Regions from separate parts of the Gordonia sp. VNK1 genome, predicted to be linked through region 2. Evidence: riboswitches for the same ligand, from Rfam matches in the RefSeq annotation. Region 2 holds a riboswitch; the other holds the start of a gene.

Region 1 (11,561 bases), on a different contig from region 2:
TCCCATGTGTGCTCCATCTCGGCGAGGCAAAGGGGTGGCAGCCTCGGCCGTCAATGTTCGTGCAGTGGCGGATCGTGTCCGGTGGTGGCGGATCGTGCAATGGCACGGTACCCGGTGAACCCACCCCCCTGCATCAGCGGGGCGCTGAAGCGAAGGGACCGCTCAGGACCCGCGATCGCGGGGCCAGACGGCGGGGTCGGGAGTGAACTGCACCCGCACGTGCGTCCCGTCCCACCGGGCGGTTCGGACGACGCAGCGCCGCAGGACCGACGGCAGACGAACGCCGTACCGGAACCCGTCGACGGTGACCAACAGGTCGTCGCCGCTGCGCCCGAGGTCGAAGCGCTGCGGGTCCGGCAGCCGTTGCGACCAGGCCATCTCGAACACCGAATCCACCCCGGCACCCGAGATCGTGACGACCGTCGGGTCCGCGCTCCCGCGTGCCTGGCCTGTCGGTTTCGCCAGTGCCACAGCAAGTCTGCGCAGTCGTGCCGGCCGGTCCACCGGCGCGTCCGCCGCGGCCACCGTCACCAGCGACAGCTGCGGATCCTCGGGGGTCACCACCGCCGCCGGCCCCGCGCACACGCCCTCGTTGACGACGACCGAACGCACCGGCAACCCCATCACGTCGGCGACGGCGAGGTGGCGGGACAGCACCCGTCCGCCGCGATGATCGGCCGAGACGACGAGGTGGGCGGCCACCACGTCGGCGTCGGCCAGCAGCTCGGTGATGTCGTCACAGTCGCGGGCGATCGCGTCGATCGCCGCGGTCAGTTGCGCCCAGAGCGGCTTCTCCGCGGCCGCGGCCAGCCGCCGGTGCCGGGGCCAGAGGCGTTCGAGCGCCTGACCGAGCACCGCGGGCGCGCGCAGCACCGCGAACGGATCACCCGTACCCGACAGGTCCACCACCACACGCTGCCAGTCGCCGCTCGTCGCCTCATCGCGAATCCGCTTGAGCAACAAGAACTCCTCGACGCCGGGAAGCGATGCGAGCTCGGCCGCGTCGATACCGGCGATGGTGCTCACGATGGGCAGTGCCACCTTGGATTCGCGCACGCTCATACCCAGCAGCGACCCGAAGGCCGTCCATGTGTGTTCCAGCAGATCCAGCCGGTCCAGCGTCAGCAGATGCAGTCCGGACGCGACCGCGACCGGTTCACCGGACACCCGGAAGACGCCGAGAAGATCCGGCGTCGCCGACAATCGATCGACCGTGATCAGCAGTGTGTGCCGGTCCGGTGGGGTCAGCGGCGTCGGAGACCGGCGTCGGGTGCCGCGGTCACGACGCATGGCTCCGGCTGCCGCGACGACCGAGATCCCGGAGCCGCCCGGACCCAGCACCAGGTGGATGGGGGTGAGATCGATCAGCCTTCGACCCTCTTCTTCAGGTCGTTGAGCGCGGTGTCGGTGATGGCCTTCTCCGCACGCCGTTTGAGCTGGCCGATCATCGGCACCACCAGGTCGACCATCAGGGTGTAGGTCACCTTCGTCGACCCAGGCACCTGCTGGGTGACCTCGTAGCGGCCCCGCTGATCACGCTGGAGGTCACTGGACACCAGTCTCCACGACACCCCGGAGTTGTCGTCGTCCCACTCGTAGCGCAATTCGTAGGTGTCCTGCAGTACACCGGCATCGAGGACGAACCGCACCTGCCGCGGACGGCCGGCGCCATCACGTTCGGTCACCTCGACCTCACGGGCCGCACTCACCCATCGCGGATAGTTCTCGAAATCCGCGATCACCGCCATGACGTCGGCGGCATCGGCGTTGACGATCACCGACCGCTCGGTGTGGTCGGCCATCAGTGACCAGCCTGCACGGCGTCGACGGCCGGTTCACCCGCGCCGCGGAGCCCCTCGAGGTCGGCCTTGACCTCGAACGCCATCACCTTGCCCGCGACCCGGCGTCGCCGATTGAGCTCGGCCACCGCGCGCATCCGTGCCGGGTCGTCGGTGGGCAGCGCGGCGGTCGGTTCGGCGTGCAGAAAGTAATGCAGCACGAATCCGTCGAGCACCGGCTCACACCAGATCTCCATCGTCCCCGACAACGGCCCGGACACCCGCCACCGCACGCCGGCGGGCCCACGGTCCTCGACGACCTCCAGACGCAGATCCGGCCACCAGCGCCGCCATCTGCCCCGATCCCCGACCACCCCGGCCCCCAGCTCCGGCGCCGCGGCGACAAAGGTGTCGTCCGCCACCTGAATGCTCGTCACGGTCTTAGCTTCACATACTCGGCCTCGGCATCGGTAGGGCACCGGTCCCCGGGACGTGCCCGGCGAACGCGGTGAGCGCGTTGGTTAACATGGAGTAACCCATGATTTCGATGCGGAAAGGGTCCACACATGAGCGAGTACAGCGTTACCGCCTCATTCACCATCGGGACTGACGAGAACGCCACCTCGATCATTTTCGGTATCGCCGAGCGCAATCCGGCCAAGACGGTGTTCCGCGAGAAGCGCGGCGGGCAGTGGGAGCCGGTGCGGGCCGACGACGTGGCCCGGCGCATCACCGAACTGGCCAAGGGTCTCGCCGCCGTCGGCGTCAATCCCGGTGATCGGGTCGCGCTGCTGTGCCGGACCCGCCTGGACTGGATCCTCCTCGACTTCGCCATCTGGTCGGCCGGCGCGATCACCGTGCCGATCTACGACTCGTCGTCGGCCGGTCAGATCGAGTGGATCCTGCAGGATTCCGGGGCGACCACGATCATCCTCGAGGACGCCGAGCATCGCGTGCAGTTCGATCAGGTCACCGGGGTCCCGCAGCAGGTCCGGGCACTCCAGATCGACGTCGCCGACGGGACCGGTGCCATCGAGTACCTCCGAACCGCCGGCGCCGACATCGACGACGAGGAGATCGTCAAACGACGGGCCTCGGTCGGTGCCACCACCCCGGCGACGCTGATCTACACCTCCGGCACCACCGGCCGCCCCAAGGGATGCGAACTCACCCACGCGAACATGCTCTCCGAGGTCCGCGGGGTCCTCGAAGGGGACCTGTCGACGCTGCTCGGCGACGGCAAGCGCCTGCTGATGTTCCTGCCCCTGGCGCACGTGCTCGCGCACGCCATCACCCTGGTCGCCCTGGAGGCCGGCGTCGAGGTCGGTTTCACCCACGACGTCTCCGCGCTGGTCCCGGAGTTCGCGGCCTTCCGCCCCTCGCTGATCCTGTCGGTGCCCCGCGTCTTCGAGAAGGTCTACAACTCCGCCCGTCAGGGCGCCCACGACGGCGGCAAGGGCAAGATCTTCGATCTCGCCGCCGACACCGCCGTCGCCTTCGCCGCCGCCTCCGAACGCGGGAACGTCGGAATCCTGTTGCGCGCCAAGCATGCCGTCTTCGACAAACTCGTCTACGCCAAGCTGCGCGCCGCCCTCGGCGGCCAGTGTGAGCTCGCCATCTCCGGCGGCGGACCGCTCGGCGCGCGACTCGGCTACTTCTTCAGTGGCGTGGGCATCCCGGTGTACGAGGGCTACGGCCTGACCGAGACGACCGCCGCGGTCACCGTCAACACGCCCGGGGCGGTCAAGGTGGGCACCGTCGGGAAACCGTTGGCGGGCAACTCCGTCCGGATCGCCGAGGACGGCGAGATCATGCTCCGCGGCGACGTCGTCTTCGCCGAGTACTGGCGTAATCCCGAGGCCACCGCCGCCGCCGTCGAGGACGGCTGGTTCCACACCGGCGACCTCGGCTCGCTCGATGAACACGGATTCCTCCGGATCACCGGCCGCAAGAAGGAACTCATCGTCACCGCCGGCGGCAAGAACGTGTCACCGGCCGGGCTCGAGGACGTGATGCGCGCCGACGCACTGATCTCCCAGGCCGTCGTCGTCGGGGACGCCAAGCCGTTCATCGCCGCCCTGATCACCATCGATCCGGAGGCCTTCCCCGGATGGAAGGAACGCAACAACAAGCCCGCCGACGCGAGTGTGTCCGACCTGTCCGACGACCCGGATCTGCGTGCCGCCATCCAGGCCGCCATCGACGAGGCCAACAAGACCGTCAGTCACGCCGAGGCCATCAAGAAGTTCCGGATTCTGCCCGAGGACTTCAGCGAGGAGACCGGCGAGATGACGCCGACGCTGAAGGTCAAGCGCAACGTCGTCGTCGACAAGTTCTCCGACGACATCGAGTCGTTGTACACCAAGCGGTAGCACCCCGGTGGTGCACCGGCGAGGTCACAGGAGTTGACGCAACCGCGCCGCCAGCTGTGACCACTGCCAATTCTCTTCGACGAAAATCCTTCCCTGCCTGCCCATCTCGGCAGCGGCAACCGGATCGGAGAGGATACCGATGAGCGCGAGCGCCACACCGGCCACATCGGTGCCGTCGACGACGGTGCCGGTGACGCCTTCCCGGACGGTTTCCGGTGCGCCGCCGGAGAGCCCCGCGACCACGGGCACTCCGGTGGCCGACGCCTCGAGGTAGACGATGCCCAACCCCTCCACGTCGAGTCCGCCGGCGCGGGTCCTCGACGGCATCGCGAAGACGTCGGCGATCGTGTGGTAGGCGGCGAGATCGGCGGCGGGAACCGACCCGGTGAAGATCACATGCTTGGCCACCCCCTCCTCGCGGGCGATCTCGTGCAGTCGATCGGCGTAGGGTCCACCACCGACGATGACGAGGACCGCGTCGTCGATCTCCGACCGGATCAGCGGTAACGCCCGGATCAGCACGTCCTGCCCCTTGCGGGGTACCAGACGCGACAGGCAGAGCACGGTGCGACGGTCACCGAGACCCAGCTCGCTCCGAATCCGTTGCCGCGCCGCCGCATCCGGCGCGAACCGCTCGATGTCCACACCGGGTGGGAGGTACTCCAGGCAGGCCTGCGGACCGAACGCCGACGCGAAACGTCCACGCGTGTAGCGACTGACGAAGGTGACGGTGTCGGTGTGAGTCCCGATGTACCGCAATACACTTCGCGCTCCGGGCAGCATCGACCAGCCGACCTCGTGGCCGTGTGTGCAGGCGATCACCCGGCTCGCCCCGGCCTTGCGAAGATGTCCGGCGAGCATCGCGAGCGGCGCGGCGGCCCCGAACCACACCGTCGAGATCCCTTCCTCCCGAATGATCTTCGCCGCCCGACGGGCCACGAACGGCGTCGGCAACATCAGGGTGGTGGGATGCCGGTACACCCGATACGGCACCGACGCGTCGAAGTCGACGTGACTGTTCCCCCGCCACCGCGGTGCATACACCACCACGTTCTCCGGATCGAGCCGATCCACGAGATTCTGCAGATACGACTGGATACCCCCCTGACGGGGCGGGAAGTCATTGGTCACCAACAGGGTTCGGTGCGTCACCACCTCACCATACGGTGATCAGATCACGATGGTCACCGGAGTTCACGGGTCAGCCACGCGCGCCACTGCCCGACCAGTGTGTCGCGCGGAATCCCCAGTGTCGCCGCGATCGCCGCATCCTGGCGGGCCTGTTCCCCGCTCGCGGCGACGCCGACGTAGAGCGACCTGAGTTTCTCCTCGCCGAAGCGGCCGGCGACAAACGCCGCCATCGACCACGCGGTTTGATACGCGAGGCGTGAGGCGTCGCTGTCCACCGCGAACTGCTCATCGGCGGGCAGACCGGCCGGTGTCCGGCCGGACCGTACCGCGGCCGCGAGGTCGGGGGCGGCGTCTTCGAGGCGCGTGTAGGTTCCCTTGCGCCCCACGTACTCCGGGACGCCTTCGGTGATCCACATCGGGGCGGTGGGGGCGGTCTGCGCCCGCGTCGCGACGTGGGTGAGTTCGTGGCGCAGCACCACCTCCAGCGCCGGATCGGGGAGGTCGGCAACCTCGGGGGTGAGGACGATCCGCTGTCCGGTGGCACTGGCCGCGGACAGATCGAGATGTGCATAGATGGTGGCCGCTGCGGCACCGGTGTCCGAGGCGGTACCGGCCAACGTCCGGAACTCGTCGTCGGTGGCGGTGGCGACGACCACCGCGCGGCGTGGCCAGCGCGGTCCCCACCAGGCGGTCACCGCGCGCACCGCACCCGGCAGCGACCGGCCGATCCGCTCGATGAGGGTGCCGGTGTCCGGGTAGGAGCCGATCACCGAGGTGCCGCCGAGTGTGGGAACGTCGGACGCCGCCAGCCCCGGCACGTTCCACAGCTGGGCCGTTGGTGCGGGCTCGCCGACCAGAGTGGCGTCGCCGACCACCTTCCAGTCATCGCCGTAGCGCGCGACGACGAGCTGGGTGGTGACGACCACCGGCTCCTCGTCGATCCCGGGATTCGCCGCACCGCCGAGCGCACTGTGGATCTCCACCGGGGCCACCCAGTCGTCGGAACTCCCCTGCTCGTCGAGCCGTTGCCGGACATCGGCGCCCACCTGCGTCTCGGCTTCCTCGGTGGGTGCCGGCTCGTATCGAAAGTCCCTGAGCACCAACCGGGTTCCGCGGGGTACACGAGCCGGGTCGGCGCGGAACACCGCCGCCGAGAGGTTGGCCTGCACGGTGTGCAGGCCGGCGCGGAACGCGGCCGTCGCCGAGGGGTCGACGAGCGCATCGAGATCGGCGGGGGTGCCGTCGGTCAGGACGCGTGACAGCGAGGTGAGCATGTCCCGCACGCCGGCGGTTCGCTGTTCCAGATAGATGTTCGTCGTGGTCTCCGACGTCGTCGGCGATGCTCCCGGACTCGACGGCGACGTGGTCGACGATTCGCCCCCGCACGCCGACAACCCCAGTGCGACAACGATGATGACGATCACGCACGGCAACGCGGGATGGCGGATCGTTCCGCGACGACGATCGGCGCGGCGACGGGTCACCTCGGAACTGCTCAGTACCGACGACCGGCGTTGAACGGCCCGGCGTCGTCGATCGGCACGACCTTCACCGGAACCCCGAAGGTCGAGGCGTGAATCACGTAACCGTCGCCCACGTACATCCCGACGTGGTGGGCATCGGAGTAATAGATGATGAGGTCGCCGGGCTGCAGATCCTGCCGCGCCACCGCCGTCCCCGAGGCCATCTGCGCCTCACTGGAACGCGGCAGCGTCTTGCCGGCCTGCTTGTACGCCCAGACCATCAGTCCCGAACAGTCGAACGAGTTGGGACCGGTCGCACCCCACACATACGGATCACCGATACGCGTCAGCGCGGCCTGTACGGCCACCAGCGCCGGGGAGGTGCCCCGCGGGATCGCGGCCGGGTCGAAGTCGAATCGGGGGCCGGCCAACGCGGCGAGTTGCTTGCCGGTCATCGACTGATAGATGACCCGGATCTGCGCCGCCTGCAACTGCAGTTCGGCCTGACGCTTCTGCAGGTCACCACGGACCCGCTCGGCCTCGGTGACGGCCTGGGTGGCCGTCGCCGCGGTGGCGTTGGCCTCGTCGCGGGCCGACACCGTCTGCGCCCGGGTCTTCTTCAGAGTCGCGAGTTGGGCCGCGGTCTGCCTGGAGACCATTTCCAGCCCCGACATCTGATCGAGCAGGGACTGCGGCGAATCGCTGGTCAGCACCGCGTAGAGGCGATTGGAGCGGCCACCCATATAACTGACCCGGATCAGCGAGTCGAAGCGCTGCTGCACCGACGACAACGTCGCCTCGGACCGATCCAAGGTCGTCTGGGCTGCTGCGGCGGCCTGGCGGGACTGCACGACGATGCGTCGCTGCTTGTCGTACTCGATCTGTGCGTTGTGCATGGCCTCGGCCGACTTCTCGGCCTCCTGGCTCAGCGCCCGGTACCGGGTCAGCAACTGATCGGCGGTCTGCGGTTGCGCGGCGGCCTCCGGCACACCGACCAACCCACCGAGCTGCGCCATGGCGATCACGACCGCCGCGAGGACGGTCGTGAGGACCCATCGGGCCGATCCCATCACGCCGCTCGTCGATCCCGCTCTCACGGTTGTCACCACACTCCCTTGCTACCCCGTCGCTCGGCCACATCCCGATAGGTGGACGTCATCCCCCGCCGACGACAGGCTCGGGCGAATCGCGCTGTGCGCGATCCGCCCGATACATGTTCACACGTCCAACCGGTACGTGGACTCAGTACCGCCGAACTCCCACCAGCGACCACTCCTTGACCGATGCCTTCTGCACCGGCACGCCGTAGGTCGAGGCGTGGATGAACTGGCCGTTGCCGATGTAGAGACCCGCGTGTCCGCCACCGTTGAAGATGAGGACGTCACCGGGCTGGGCGTCGGCGTAGTTCACCGCACGGCCACCGCCGAGCTGGCCGTAGCTGTCACGCGGGAGGGTCTTCCCGGCCTGCTGGTAGGACCAGTAGACGAGACCCGAGCAGTCAAAGGCGTTGGGTCCGGCTGCGCCGTAACTGTACGGGGCACCGATCTTGGTTTCCGCGGCCTGGACAGCCTTCTGTCCCGCGGTCAGCTGCGGGGTGATGATTCCGCCGCCGCCGGGCCGGAACTGGCTGGGAACCTGGTTCTGGTCGACGCCGGGCAGCGTGAACTTCCCCAGGTTCGGGATCTCGATGGTGGCGCTGGGCGCCGGAGCCGGTGCGGCCAGGGCCGGACCGGCGGCGACAGCAAGCGAGCCGACGGTCAACGAGCCCGCGATCATCGCCTTCTTGGCGACGCCTCCGCGATTCGGCTGTTCCAAACGATGTTTGGCCACGAAAGAGGTTCTCCTTTTGTTCTCCCCTGACCGCCTACCGAGTTAGCTGTCGGGTTCGGGCCGAGAGAATGGCCCTACACACCCGGGCACAGCCGTGCCCAGGGCGCGATTCACCCCAATCCGGATTGCTCCGAAAACGTGTGGTTCCCCGGTTCGCCCGTCGGGCGATTGAGCGGTGATCTCCGCAGACCACTTCTGTTGAAGTAGGACGCTCCGCGAAGGTCTCGGAAAGGTTACGAAATCGGATGCGTGTCTGTCCACTAGGGGACAAAGTGCCCTTGCCGCCCGGAAATTCACCCCGCGCGCAGAATCGTCAACCCCGGCCGCGAATCAGGCCCACACGCTGGGCCGATGCCCGCCCTTGCCGATCGTGCAGCCTCGGTGCTCGCCATCGAAGCAGCCATGAACACATCGATGGCCGAACCGATCTCGGCGTCGGCGATCGCGTGCCCGCCGCCCCCGTTCACCGCCACCAGAACCGACCCGTCGTCGCTGGTCGCAGGGGTGATGAGGACGTTCATCATGCAGCCGTCACACGCGGTGCGGCGACCTGGACAACTACTGCAGTCGATGTACATCTGTGATCTCCATCTCATTTGCGGTCTCTGGCCGTGTCGACGCCGGATTCCCCACGCGGACACCCCGAGTCATGCCTCGGGGGTCATGTCTCGGGGGCCACGTCTCGCGTGACGCCGTTGCGCCGTGCGATCCGCCATCGGGAACACACGCTAGAGATGACCACCGACAGTTTTCGCCGATGCCGCGATCGACGACGACGTCGGCCCGTGGAGAGGAGTCCTTGTCGGTGGTGCGAACTAGTGTTCGCGCCGTGGTGGGAGATCCCGTTCAGTTGTCCTTCGCCGACCTGATGACCGCGGCCGGCCGCGGTGGTGATGATGTGGCCGCCGACCCGACCTTCGGCGAGGAGTCCTTGTTCGACACGACGTTCGTGGTCGTGGACCTCGAGACGACCGGCGGTGATCCCGCCCGCGACGCGATCACCGAGATCGGCGCGGTCAAGGTCCGCGGCGGTGAGGTGATCGGGGAGTTCGCCACCCTGGTCGATCCCGAGCGGTCGATCCCACCCAAGATCGTCGCGCTGACCGGGATCACCGAGGCGATGGTCTACGACGCCCCGCGTATCCCCGAGGTGCTGTCGTCCTTCATCGAATTCGCCCGCGGGTGCCTCCTGGTCGCGCACAACGCGCGCTTCGACACCGGCTTCCTCCGGCACAACGCCACCCGCCTCGGGCGGGAGTGGCCGTTCGTCACCAGCCTGTGCACCGTCCGACTGGCACGTCGCGTCCTCACCCGCGACGAGGCACCGACGGTGGGGCTGGGTGCGCTGGCGGAGTTGTTCGACGTGTCGGTCCGGCCCACACACCGGGCACTCGACGACGCGCGCGCCACCGTGGAGGTGCTCCATCACCTCCTCGAGCGAATCGGGAATCAGGGCGTGCGAACCTACGGCGACCTGACGGCCTACCTGCCGCGCGGGAACCCCCGGCTGCGGGCCAAACGGCATCTGGCCGACGCCCTCCCCGCCCGACCCGGGGTGTACCTGTTTCGCGGACCCTCTGACGAGGTCCTCTATGTCGGGACCGCGACCGATCTGCGCCGGCGGGTGATGTCGTACTTCACCGGTTCGGACCCGCGGGCCCGGATCGGCGAGATGGTCTCGTTGGCCACCCGGGTCGATCACGTCGAGTGCGCCCACGCGCTCGAGGCGGGGGTGCGAGAGTTGCGGCTCATCGCCGCCCACACGCCGGCCTACAACCGGCGCTCGACGCAGCCGCACCGCGGCTGGTGGATCACGCTGACGGCGGAGCGCTTTCCGCGGTTACAGATCAGCCGCACCGCCACCGACGATGCGGTCGGTCCGATCCCCAACCGCACCCGCGCATCCGAGATCGCCGATCTGATGTCCCGGGCATCGGGCCTGCGCACCTGTCGGACGCGGCTGCCCGCGTCCGCCGGCCATCACTGGTGCCGAACCGCCGCCGACGGTGGCGACCTCATCGGCGGGTGTGCGGCGGCATCCGAGGGCCCCCTGACCCTGCCGGACTACCTGCCCCGGGTGCAGGCCACACACGACCTGATGACCGGCCGCACCGTGGCCTTGCTGGATTCGATGGTGGCCGAACTCGACCGGCTCACCGACGCCCAGATGTTCGAGACCGCCGCGCGGCACCGTGATCGGGTCGCCGCGACCATCGAGGTGCTGGCGCGCACCCAACGCCTGGCGTCGCTGTGTCGCGTCGCCGAGATCGTCGTCGCCCGACCCGACGATGCCCGCGGGTGGGAGCTGGCGGTGATCCGGCACGGTCGACTCGCGTCGGCCGGCATCGCCCGACGCGGGGTGGCCCCGATGCCGGTGATCGACGTGCTGACCGCGTCGGCGGAGACGGTCATCCCCGCCGACGGTCCGCTGACGGGGGCCTCGCCCGAGGAGGCCGCCCTGCTCTACCGGTGGATCAGCGAACCGGGGGCGCGCATCGTCACCACCAGTGAGCCGCTGTGGCTACCCGCCGGTTCCGCCCAGGGCCGCACGAGGTGGGCGGCGTGTGCCCGGCATGCCGCGGAATCCGGTGGCCGTCGGCGGTCGCGTCCCGTGCCCGCCCGGACCCCGGTACCGGCCCCGCCGGTACGCCGGACGGCGTCCCCGACGTCCGGCGCCATCCCGGCACCACCGGCCCGGCGCTCCCGAACACCGATGGACCCGAACACCGATGGACCCCGGAGCACTGACGGGTCCCCAGAAATGCTGATGGGCGGAAACAGTGACCGGCCGGAACACTAGGCTGATCCCATGATCACCGCCATCGTCCTGATCCACGCCGATGTCCATCAGATCCCGGAGACGGCGCAGGCCGTCGCGGACATCGCCGGAGTCGCCGAAGTGTACTCGTGCGCGGGCGATGTGGATCTGATCGCCAAGATCAAGGTGCGCGACCACGCCGAGATCGCCGACGTGGTGACGGGACGGA
Region 2 (11,561 bases):
CTTCGAAGAAGCATTACGTCGACAACGGCTGGCCGAAGGCAGCCGAGGGAGACGGACCCGAGCACGCGGTCTCCGAATTCGCGGCCGATCTCGCGGGTGCACTGTCCCCGTTCGGCGACGTGGAGTTCCCGTTGCCGGCCGACGAGGTCCACTACATCAATCCCAAGACCGTCATCAACCGCTGACGCGGTGACCGACGTCGATCCGGATGGATCGCGGCCCACGGACCGACTGTCCCACGTCGATGACTCCGGCGCCGCGCGGATGGTCGACGTCGGCGACAAACCACCGACCCGCCGCCGGGCGGTCGCCGGTGGGACCTTCCGCACGACCCGTCGAGTGATCGACCTCCTCACGTCCTCGTCGCTGCCCAAGGGCGACGTCCTGGCCACCGCACGGATCGCCGGGATCATGGCCGCCAAACGCACCGACTCCCTCATCCCGCTGTGTCATCAGCTCTCGTTGTCGTCCGTCGACGTGGACTTCGTGATCGGTGAGGACACCATCGACGTCACCGCCACGGTGACCACCGCCGGACCGACCGGCGTCGAGATGGAAGCGCTCACCGCTGTCGCGGTGAGCGGCCTCACCTTGCACGACATGGTCAAGGCCGTCGACCGGCATGCCCAGATGGACGCGATCCGGCTGCTGGCCAAGTTCGGTGGCCGTTCGGGCGACTGGACTCGAGACGGAGTTGGTCCAGACACCGTCACTCCAGACACCGTCACTCCAGACACCGTCACTCCGGACACCGGCACCGACGATCCGGCGAGTGACCGATGAGCGCCCAACGGGTGGCGCGCGTCGTGGTGGCCTCGACGCGGGCGGCCAACGGTGTCTACCCCGACCGCACCGGACCGCTGATCTCCGCCTGGCTGGCCGACCGTGGCATCACCGTCGACGAGGTCGACGTGGTGGTCGACGGGCCGGCGGTCGGCGATGCGATCCGGGCCGGCATCTACGCCGAGGTCGATCTCGTCGTCACCACCGGCGGTACCGGGCTCTCACCCACCGACCGCACTCCCGAACAGACCCGGCCATTGCTCGACATCGAACTGCCGGGGCTGGCCGATGCCATCCGTACGGCGGGCCTGCCCGAGGTGCCCACGGCGATTCTCTCGCGTGGGATCGCGGGAGTGGCCGGCCGGAGCCTGGTGATCAATCTGCCAGGGTCCACCGGGGGCGTCCGGGATGGCCTCCGCGTCATGGGTACCGTCCTCGACCACGCGCTCGACCAGATCCATGGCGAGGATCACTAGATGGCGCTGATTGTGTGCACGGAGATCTCCGAGGGCCCGATCAGTCTTGCCGACCATGAGGCGCTGGTCACCGACGCCGCGCAGGGCGCGGCGGGCGCCGTGGTGGGATTCGTCGGCGCGGTCCGCGATCACGACGGTGGCAACGGCGTGACCCGGCTGTCCTATTCGGCGCACCCGACCGCCGCGCAGGCGCTGCGTGGCATTGTCGCGAAGGTCGCCGAGGACGCCGACGGGGTGCGGGCAGTGGCTGTCTCGCACCGGATCGGAGACCTGGCCGTGGGTGACGTCGCGTTCGTCGTCGCGGTCGCCGCCGATCACCGTGGTCCGGCATTCGCACTGTGCGCACGGCTCGTCGACGAGGTCAAGGCCCAACTCCCCGTCTGGAAGCACCAGTTCTTCACCGATGGTCGCGACGAATGGGTGGGTTCGGCCTGAGGGTGGCCGGATCGTAAGAGGCCCGATCACGAGAAGGCCCGAGCATGAAAAGAGCCCCGCACGGCGCGAAGCAGCGTGCGGGGCCCTTTGCTCAGGGGGCCTTCGTCAGGCTCAGGGGAGATTCGGGATCTGGCCCTGGTGCTCGTTGAACAGGTTCAGCTGATCCGGGGTGAGCTGGTATCCACTGTTCTTGGCGGCATCGAGCAGAGCCAGCAGGCTCGGGTCGGTGGTCTTGTCGCGGAGGGTGGCGAGGGCATCGTCGGTGCTCGTGGCGTCACTGCTGCCGGTGCTCGGTGCCTGGGGGGCGGGAGCGGCGGGCAGGCGCGGGGTGGTGGTCGGCGCGGTACGCGGGGTGGCGCCGGACAATCCGGTGCCACAGGTCGGCCATGCACCCGGGCCCTGGCTGGCCAGGACGCGCTCGGCGACGACGATCTGCTGCTCACGGCTGGCCTGGTTGGCGGTCGGTGCGAATTCGGTGCCGCCGTGGCCGGCCCAGGTACTCGGGCTGAACTGCAGTCCGCCCTGGTAGCCGTTGCCGGTGTTGATGGCCCAGTTGCCACCCGACTCACACTGGGCGACCTGATCCCATTCGGCGTCGGAGGCCGCGTGTGCGGAACCGGTGCCCAGCAGGGCGGCGCCGCCGCCGAGGACAGCCCCGGTCAGTGCGACCTTCGCGAAGGTCTTGGTGGCAGTGGTGGTCGTCGGCTTGCGATGACGTCCGGACATGAGTGTGTTACCTCTCTCCACGCGCCTGCGAAGTCAGCTGTCGGGTTCGAGCGAGAGGTGCTCGGTCGCGTCGGCTGTGGCCGTCGGACTTAACCCCAAGAACGTCGTTGACGTCCGTTCTTCCCTGCGGAAGGGTGGGTCCCCCGTCCTCGTTCCCAGATGTTGCTCGTCATTCCACCGGTGGAACGAGGCTCGGCGCGACCGGTGGAAGTTGTGTGTCTTGGTTGCTGTGCTGTGACCTTCTTGGAAGGACGCTTCGTACAGTACGGCCTCGACGCCGACGAATCACACCTTCTTCCACAACGGTTTTCGTGTCTGCGAGTGGGACTTTCGCCCCCATTCGATCGTCGTCGCAGTTCACGGGCATGATGGTCTTCTCGTGTCCATCTCGTTATCCATCCGTTATGTGATTAAGCTCACATCGGCGTGGCGGCGTTTCAGCCGCCGGCAAAGGGCGGCAGGACGTCGACGGTGCGCGTCGCGCCGAGGCTTCGGTCACGGTCGCACACCGCGATCTCATCCCAGAGATAGGAGCATCGATCCAGCACCTGTCGCAGGGCCGGATTGTCGGCTGCCAGAATGTGTTCCAGCTCACCGAGAGTGGCCCCGTCGGGGACTTCGACGGCGGCCGTTTCCCGGCCCGCGGCGGCTCGCGCAGCCGCGAAATAGCGGATCGTCAGACGCACCGATCAGCCCCCGATGGCCGACATCGGACGCTCGGGCTGACGGAAATCGCCGGAGTTCACCGAGTGCCCGGCCCGTTTGGCCCAGGTGTTCTCGCGCCACAGCCGGGCGATCGCGGCGTCGACGTCGCCCTCACCGCCCCGCAGGACCGGCAGCAGCGAGGTCTCGTTCTCGGCGAACAGGCAGTTGCGCAGTGCGCCGTCGGCGGTGAGACGGGTGCGGTCGCAGTCGCCGCAGAACGGGCGGGTGACCGAGGCGATGACACCGACCCGCGCGCGACGGCCCGCGGCGTCGGTGTGGCCGTCGACCAGCCACGTCTGCGCGGGCGCGCCGGCACGCGGGACGTCGTCGGGCGTCAGATCCGCGACGTGGCGCAATGCCTCGAGGATCTCCGCCGCGGTCACCATCGCCGTGCGATCCCAGCGGTGATCGGCGTCCAGCGGCATCTGTTCGATCACCCGCAACTGATATCCCTCGCGCAGACAGAACCCGAACAGTGCCGCCAGTCCATCGAGATCGCTCCGGTCCGGGACGACGGCGTTGACCTTGACGGGGTCGAGCCCGGCCGCGCGGGCGGCGGCGAGTCCGTCGAGGACGTCAGCCAGGCGATCACGCCGGGTGATCTCGGCGAATCGAGCCGGGTCGACGGTGTCCAGCGACACGTTCACCCGGGTCAGTCCGGCTGCGGTGAGGCCGTGCACCCGACGGCCCAGGCCCAGACCGTTGGTGGTCATCGCGATCCCGGGACGCTCCGGCAGCCTGGACACCCGGGTGATGATCTCCTCGAGATCCCGGCGCAGCAGTGGCTCGCCGCCGGTGAACCGGATCGTGCGGATCCCCAGGTCACGGACCGCGACGGTCAGAACACGGACGAACTCCTCGGTGTTCAGCACCCCGTCGGTCGGTAGCCAGTCGAGGCCGTCGGCGGGCATGCAATAGGTGCAGCGCAGATTGCAGCGGTCGGTCACCGAGACCCGCAGGTCGGTGGCCACCCGGCCGAAGGTGTCACGGAGCGGGCCGTCGACCGGTGCCGGGGCGCGCGAGGCGGGGATCAGCGACGGCAGCGGGAGCCCGAGGTCGACGGCGGTCATCAGCGATCCCGCGGCTCGATGACGTCGGCCCGGGTCGCCAGGGCGCGAAAGGTGCTCGCGTGGAAAACGAGTGGTTCGACGCTGGGATCGGCCTGCAACTGTTCGATGCGCAGCAGGACGAGGATGTGGTCGCCGGCGGGGATCTCCTGCTCGATACTGCAGGACAGGTGCGCGGCCGCGCCGGGGATGAACAGGGAGCCGTCGTCGGCGGCGAGGGGGGCGATGTCGTCGAATCGATGTACCGCGGGACCGGCGAGCTGACGACACTGCCGCGATTGATCGTGAGCGAACACGCTGACACCGAGCATGTGGGCGTCGCGTAGCCGCGGCCACGTCGTCGAGGTGTTCTGGACGCAGACACTCACCAGCGGGGGATCGATGGAGACTGCGGTGAAGGCGCTTGCCGCCATCCCCACCGGCTCGGTGCCGTGACGATGACTGCAGACCGCCACCACACCGGACGGGAAGCAACTGAAGGCACGTTTGAGCGCGCCTTCGTCGGAGGCCGGTGACAGATCGGGCCGACGATCGATCATCGCCGGGACCGGGTCGTAGGATGCCGACACCGCGTCACCGGGTCCGTCGACCCGAGCGCAGCGCGTAGACCAGGCCGAGGAGGAAACCCAACGGTGCGCACATGGTCAGCAGATACACGGCGGTCGGTGCGGTGTCACCGTCGGTGACCAGCGGCGTGACGAATAACGCGACGATGGCCAACAGTCCAATCGCGAAGACCACGCCGGCCAGCGCCAGCAGGCGCGAGGAACGATTCTGATCCATAACCTTCCACGGTAGAGCACGTCGGTGGCCCGACGGGTGGTCAGAAACCGCTTGGCCCAGTGTTTAGAATGGTGGATACCAGGCGCGGAAATGCTCAAGTCGTGTGTCTCCGCGTCTTTTCTTGTGACGGATTTCGACCATCAGATGAGGGTGAGCACAGTGCCGAGCGGCAAGGTGAAGTGGTACGACGCCGAGAAGGGCTTCGGTTTTCTCGCGCAGGAGGACGGCGAGGACGTGTACGTCCGTTCGTCGGCACTCCCGGAGGGTGTCGATGCGCTCAAGCCCGGTCAGCGCGTGGAGTTCGGCATGGCCGCCGGACGCCGCGGCCCGCAGGCACTGACCGTCAGCGTCCTCGAACCGGCGCCGTCGGTGGCGAAGAACACCCGCGACCGTGATCGCGAGGCCGCGCGCAAAGAGGTCAAGCGCCACAGCCCCGACGAACTGCACGGCATGGTCGCCGACCTGATCACCCTGCTCGAGGGCAAGGTGCAGCCGGACCTGCGCAAGGGTCGGTATCCCGATCGCAAGACCGCGCAACGCATTTCCGAGGTCGTGCGGGCGGTCGCCCGGGAACTCGACCGCTAGTCGCCGACGTTCGGGATCGTCGTTCGCGCGGGTGGTTCATGCCGACGCGGCATCCGCGCATTCACGCGCGCGGTGCAATGACCGCGCGAGGGTGGGCGTGCCGCGCGGGCGAGCTCGACCCGCGTAAACCGCGGGGCGAGGCGTTCCGGAGTCGTCGTTTCGCGCGGGTGGTTCATGCCGACGCGGCATCCGCGCATTCACGCGCGCGGTGCAATGACCGCGCGAGGGTGGGCGTGCCGCGTGAACGAGCTCGACCCGCGTGAACCGCAGCCGCGCCGTCCCCGACGTGGCCGCCGACGCCGTGTCAGCGGATCTGTGGCACGTTGGCCGGTGAGGTGTCGACGGTGAGCACCCCGCGGGCGAAGCTGGTGGTCCCGTCGTCGGAGGCCACCACCGACGCCGCGGTGATGGTGATACCCAGCAGGATGTGCTGGGGTTCGGTCCGCAGCGGCACGGTGAAGGTGGTGCCCGAGGCGAACGGCGATTCGTTCTCGGCCAGACCCTCGGGGGTCCAGTAGAGCGTCGTCAGATTCCAGGGCCCCTTGGCGATCTCGTCGGACACCGACAGCAGGATCGTCTGGCCCGCCGGGATCGGGATGTGCGGGGTCTCGCGCTGCGGGCTGAGCAGCGGCGGGTCGCATTCCTTGAGGTAGACGTCGCACCACTTGACCGGTTCGACGGTGTGCAGTTCGTCGCCGACGGCGAGCTGCAGATACGCCGCGTCCTTGTGTGAGGTGCCGGTCGCGGCGAGGATGCCCACCGTCGTCCCGACCACCGCCACGAACACCACGACGACCGCGAGGAAGATCGCGATGGCCTTCTTGTCACCGGAGTTGAGCACGCTCTAGTGATATCCCATCCGCTTGGTCGAGGCGTCACCCGGTCCGGAGGGGTACCGCGTCGTGGGTGCCTCGGAGCCCGACTGTCCCGGTTTTGGTGCCGAGGGGTTGGGGTGCGGGTTCGGCTGGTGTGGCGTCGGTGCGTGGGGGTTCTGGTGCCGCGGGTTCTGGTGCTGTGGGTTCGGGGTCGCACCGAAGGGCATGGTCGGTGCCGCCTGCTCGGGACGTTCGCCACCGAGCCCGGGCACCAGCGACCGGCCGCGGTCGGTCATGACGGTCTGGACGAGCCCGAGACCGAGCAGCACCGACACCACTGTGAACCCGATCCACAGGGTCGTCGGCAGCAGTACGCCCAGCGCGGCGCCGAGCACCCAGCACAACTGCAACACGGTCTCCGACCGGCCGAACGCCGACGCCCGCGACTCCTCCGGAAGGTCGTCCTGGATCGAGGAATCCAGACACACCTTGCCGATCGCGCTGGTCCCGGAGGCGACGAATGCGGTGAGGACCGCGAGAAGGATGTTGCCGAAGATGGCGGCCAGCACGGCCATCGTGAAGCAGGCGGCCGTCGCATAGACGACGATCTTCGCCGGGTTCTTCAACTCCAGGCGGGTACCGGCACCGTTGCCGATCATGTTGCCGACGCCCGCCGCGGCGCCGACCGCGCCGAGCATCGCCAGCTGCCGCCAGTCGGAGTGCACACCCTGCTGAGCCTTGGCGTAGAAGGCGATGTAGAGCGTCAGGAAGCCGGTCAGGATGCGGATGGTGCCGTTCCCCCAGAGCGCGGCCACCACCCGTCGGCCCAATGGCTGGCGCATCTTGGCGGCGATGGCCTTGGCGCCGCCCCGCACGCTGCCACGGGTCGAGGTGTGCGAATCGGGTGCGTGATAGGTCAGTGTCGTCGGGATCTCGCCCTCGGTGACCTCCACCCACGACGGAATCCGCATGCACAGGTAGGCGCCGATCGCGGCGACGATCGCCAGCCACAGCATCGCGCCTGGCAGGTGGAAGGGCAGGACCTTGGCGAGCAGCAGCTCGAACAGGGCGGCCACCGCGCCGCCGATCATCGTGCCGCCGATGAGGCCGAAGGTGGTCAACCGCGAGTTGACCCTCGGCAGGTCGATGGTCGGTGGCACCACGCGGGGCGTCACCGCCGATTTGAGCACCCCGAACGATTTCGACAGCACCAGCAGCCCGAGCGCACACGGATACAGGACCCAGGGGTCGTAGGTGAGTTGCTGGGCCGCGACGTCCCACGACACATTCGCCATGATCAGCAGTGCGAGCACCACACGCGCCGCGAACGTCGCGGCCATCGCGACCCGCCGTCCGTGCTGGAGGCGATCGAGGGCCGGCCCGATCAGCGGGGCGATCAAGGCGAAGGGCGCGATGGTCAGAGCCAGGTACAGCGCGACGCTGACCTTGGACTCGGCGGTCGCGGCCGAGAAGAACAACGTGTTCGCCAGGGCGACGGCCATGGCGGCGTCGACGGCGAAATTGGCGATCACCGGCAGGGTGAGGGCGGTCAGCCCGGACTGGTCGGCACCGTCGGCGGTGGCGGCCCGGTGGATCTTGCCGATTCCCTTGGCCGTCAGTTGCCTGCTGCGCATGGCCGCGACCCGCGCCACGGTGATCTTCTTGGGGATCCGCTCTTGCTCGGGGTCGGTGGGCAGCGCCGCGGTCGAGCCCGACGGGCGGTGCGAGGTCTCGTGGGGATCGGTGGGAGCGTCGTGCAGCGGCGGTAGATGCGGGTTGTGGGTCCGCGGCGGCAGGTACGCCTCACCACGGTTTCCGCCCGGCGGGTTCCCGTGCGGGCCGGCGCCGGTGCCGGTGCCCTTGCCGCCGCGGCGACGCGGACCGTCGGCGGGGTAGTTGGCCGCACCGGGATGGTCGACGAGGTTGCGTCGGGTACGCGCGGCGGGCTGCGGGGTGTCGTTCCCCCCAGGCGCGGTGGCGTTGTCCTTCGGCGTCCGTCCGATCACGCGTCAATTGTTCCTCATCGGTGGCCGGGCCCGCCGCATGCCGTCATCCGGTGGTGTCGTGGGCGACCTTGTGTGCCTCGACGTGGCCGAGTGAGGCACACTGGAACGGTGACTGGAGTAGTGGACGGGCCGCGGTTGCTCGACGCCGTGGACATCGCCCGGGGCGCGCTCATCGATGATGGACACGAGCCGGGGGCGCATCGTGCGGCGGTGACGGAAGGGGAGTGGGCGGCTGCCCACTATTTCGACGCCGACCTGGTCGGATACCGCGGATGGCAGTGGTGCGTGGTGGTGGCGGGGGCTCCCGGCGCCGACACGGTGACCGTCAGCGAAGTGGTGCTGCTGCCCGGCGAGGGCGCGTTGCTGGCGCCGCAGTGGGTGCCGTGGAATGAGCGGGTCGCCGCCGGTGACCTGTCCGCGGGTGACCTGCTGGCCGCCGACGCCGACGATGTGCGGCTGGTTCCGGGATATGTGGACACCGCCGACGACGTGGACCTCGCCGACGGTGCGGATCCCGATCAGGTCGCCGAGGTCGCCGGTGAACTCGGCCTCGGCCGCGAACGCGTGCTGAGCCGGGAAGGTCGCGACGAGGCCGCCACACGTTGGTACGAGGGCGACAGCGGTCCCGATTCCGAGATGGCGCAGGCGGCACCGTACGCGTGCTGCACCTGCGGTTTCTACATCCCGCTGTCCGGGACGTTGCGGGTGGCGTTCGGCGCCTGCGCCAACGAATACGCCGCCGACGCCCAGGTGGTCTCCGCCGAATTCGGTTGTGGGGCACATTCGTCGGTCGTTGGCCCCTCGGGGGAGGGATCACCGGCCTACGACGCCTTCGATGACGGTGTTCTCGAGATCGTTGCGGTCGGTGCGGGAACCGGCGCCCAGGCGGACCCGTCGTCCTGAACCGGGACGAGCGCGGTGCCGGCGATCGCGGCGCTACCGCCGATGATCCCTTCGCGACGGCGTCCCTGCGTGCGGCGACCCTCGCCGCGTGGCGTGATTCACCGACCCGGATGGCCGAGGACCGCGCCGCCGAGGCCGATCTCGCCACCGTCGGATACCGGGATCGGCTGTTCGTCGAACTGATCGCCAACGCCGCCGACGCGGCCGGGGCCGGCGCCGTGGCCGGCAGGGTGGCCATCTGGGCCGACGATGACGGGGCCCTGCACGTGGCCAATACCGGTGCGCCGCTGACGGATTCGGGTGTGCGGTCGTTGCTGGCGCTGCGGGTGTCGGCGAAGGGGGATGCCCACGATCCCGATGTGGTCGGGCGGTTCGGTGTCGGGTTCACCGCGACCGCCACCGTCGCCGATCGGATCGAGATCCGTTCGCGGAGTGGATCTGTCGTCTTCGACCGGGAACGTGCGGCGAGCGCCGCGGCAGCGGCGGGCATTGAGACCGCCGCCGTCCCGGTCCTGCGCCTGGCCTGGCCCACCGATCGCGCGCCGGCAGAACCCTTCGACACCGAGGTCGTGCTGCATCCGCGACCCGACGTCGACACCTGCGCACTCCTCGACTCTGCCGCGGATCAGGCGCCCGGGCTGCTGCTCGCACTGGCCGGTGTGGATCGGATCACGGTGGCCGACAACGATGTCGAGATCGAACGCGCCGTGGTGCCGGGGACCGATGCGGCAGTCGGGGCGACGGTGCACAGACTGGTGATCTCCCGGACCGACGGCGTCCAGACCCGGACACCCCAGGTCTGGACGGAGGTCACCCACCCGCCGTCGCGGTGGCTCATTGCGCATCGCGCCGATGGGGAGTCGGTCGAGCCGATCTCCCGCGACGTGCTGTGGGCACCCACACCCACCGAGATCGAGTTGTCGCTGCCGTGCCGGTTGATCGCCGGCCTGCCGCTCACGCCGGACCGTCGGCACCTCCACCCGGATGCCGACATATCCTCGGCCGCAGCCGGATACACCGATGTGATGCGCACGGTCGCCGGCGCGGAACGGTTGTCGCTGGTGCCATCCGCGCACCGCGCACGCGGACGTGTCGACGCGCAACTGATCGAGGCGGTACTCGACGAACTCCGCGTGACGTCATGGCTACCCGGCGTCGACGAGTCATCGCTGGTGCCTGCGCGTGCCGTGGTGCTGATCGGCCTCACCGATGCCCTCGCGGAACTGCTGGGTGACGCATTCGCCGATCTCGTATCCCCGGATCTGTCTCTGGCGCACCATCTTGCGTTGCTCGAATCCCTCGGCGTGCAGCGGCTGGGTCTGGCCGGTCTGGCGGAGCGACTGGCCGGCGTCGAGCGTGAACCGCGGTGGTGGGGACGGCTCTACGAGGCGCTCGCACCGTTGGTGGCCACCCCGATCGACGTCGAAGAGCTTGCCGCACTGCCGGTTCCGCGAACCGATGGACGGATGAACTACGGGGTGCGGGGCCTGTTCTCGGTCGGCGCGGTGAGTACCCCGCTGCGCTGGATCCACACCATCGCACCCGAGGCCGACCACCCCCTCCTGATGCGGTTGGGCGCGCAGCCGCTCTCGATCCCGGAGGCGCTCGCCGATCCGGCCCTGCGAGCCCTCGTCGAGGCGGCCGTCGACCTCGCCGACACCGGCGAGGATGACGACGATGTCACCGGTCTCGCCGAGGAGGTGCTCGCCCTGCTCGCCGCCGACCCGGACGCCCCGACCCCGGAGTGGTTGTCCCGGATTCCGTTGCACGACAGCGAGGGAGAGTTCCGCAGCGCCGACGAGATGCTGCTCGCCGACTCCCCACTGTTGGCCGTACTGGTCGACGATCATCCGTTCTCCCTCGTCGCCGACGAGGTGGCCGGACGTTTCGGCGTCGAGACGCTGCGCCGGCTCGGCGTCGGATGGGGGTTCGCCGTGGTGCGCGACGACCTGCCGACCGGTCCCGACCACGAGTTGCCCGATGAGGAACAGTGGTGGGAGTCTCTGGCCGACATCCCCGAGAGTCTCTGTGCAGTACGGGATCTGGATCTCGTGGATCCGGAGAGGTGGCCGGCGGCCCTCACGCTGCTCGCCACCGATCCGGAGATCGCCGCGATCGTCGACAACCGCGCCGGCTACACCGCCTGGTGGCTCCGGAACTTCGCCGAAGTCGACGGGCTGCTCCTCGGCGAGTACCGGGCCCCGGAGGACGAATCCCTCGACGGCGTCCTGGATGTGCTCGATCACCCGCACGCCGACGAATTCGCCGCCGCGGTGG

What was found. A riboswitch is a leader RNA that binds a small molecule or an ion and turns the genes downstream of it on or off. The one in region 2 is predicted to bind cyclic di-AMP.
Region 1: linked by a shared signal. The riboswitch ahead of ABLE94_RS03310 (C40 family peptidase) and the one ahead of ABLE94_RS11675 (transglycosylase family protein) in region 2 are both predicted to bind cyclic di-AMP.

Annotation. Positions count from the first base shown of each region.
Region 1 covers NZ_JBDZDJ010000002.1:279,913-291,473, reverse strand. The annotation lists gene ABLE94_RS03350 (hypothetical protein) at 1-6, opposite strand, end outside; gene ABLE94_RS03345 (ArsA-related P-loop ATPase) at 163-1,344, opposite strand; gene ABLE94_RS03340 (SRPBCC family protein) at 1,365-1,802, opposite strand; gene ABLE94_RS03335 (hypothetical protein) at 1,802-2,215, opposite strand; gene ABLE94_RS03330 (AMP-dependent synthetase/ligase) at 2,345-4,150, shown strand; gene ABLE94_RS03325 (glycosyltransferase family 4 protein) at 4,175-5,302, opposite strand; gene ABLE94_RS03320 (peptidase MA family metallohydrolase) at 5,335-6,765, opposite strand; gene ABLE94_RS03315 (C40 family peptidase) at 6,777-7,814, opposite strand; gene ABLE94_RS03310 (C40 family peptidase) at 7,987-8,574, opposite strand; cyclic di-AMP (ydaO/yuaA leader) riboswitch at 8,591-8,759, opposite strand; gene ABLE94_RS03305 (hypothetical protein) at 8,868-9,098, opposite strand; gene ABLE94_RS03300 (DEDD exonuclease domain-containing protein) at 9,404-11,374, shown strand; gene ABLE94_RS03295 (Lrp/AsnC family transcriptional regulator) at 11,384-11,561, shown strand, end outside.
Region 2 covers NZ_JBDZDJ010000007.1:260,259-271,819, forward strand. The annotation lists gene ABLE94_RS11655 (hypothetical protein) at 1-185, shown strand, start outside; gene moaC (cyclic pyranopterin monophosphate synthase MoaC) at 190-783, shown strand; gene ABLE94_RS11665 (MogA/MoaB family molybdenum cofactor biosynthesis protein) at 780-1,259, shown strand; gene ABLE94_RS11670 (molybdenum cofactor biosynthesis protein MoaE) at 1,260-1,694, shown strand; gene ABLE94_RS11675 (transglycosylase family protein) at 1,806-2,420, opposite strand; cyclic di-AMP (ydaO/yuaA leader) riboswitch at 2,427-2,597, opposite strand; gene ABLE94_RS11680 (MoaD/ThiS family protein) at 2,858-3,106, opposite strand; gene moaA (GTP 3',8-cyclase MoaA) at 3,110-4,195, opposite strand; gene ABLE94_RS11690 (flavin reductase family protein) at 4,195-4,731, opposite strand; gene ABLE94_RS11695 (hypothetical protein) at 4,766-4,975, opposite strand; gene ABLE94_RS11700 (cold-shock protein) at 5,135-5,560, shown strand; gene ABLE94_RS11705 (DUF2771 family protein) at 5,865-6,401, opposite strand; gene ABLE94_RS11710 (MFS transporter) at 6,405-8,381, opposite strand; gene ABLE94_RS11715 (DUF3027 domain-containing protein) at 8,490-9,284, shown strand; gene ABLE94_RS11720 (sacsin N-terminal ATP-binding-like domain-containing protein) at 9,395-11,561, shown strand, end outside.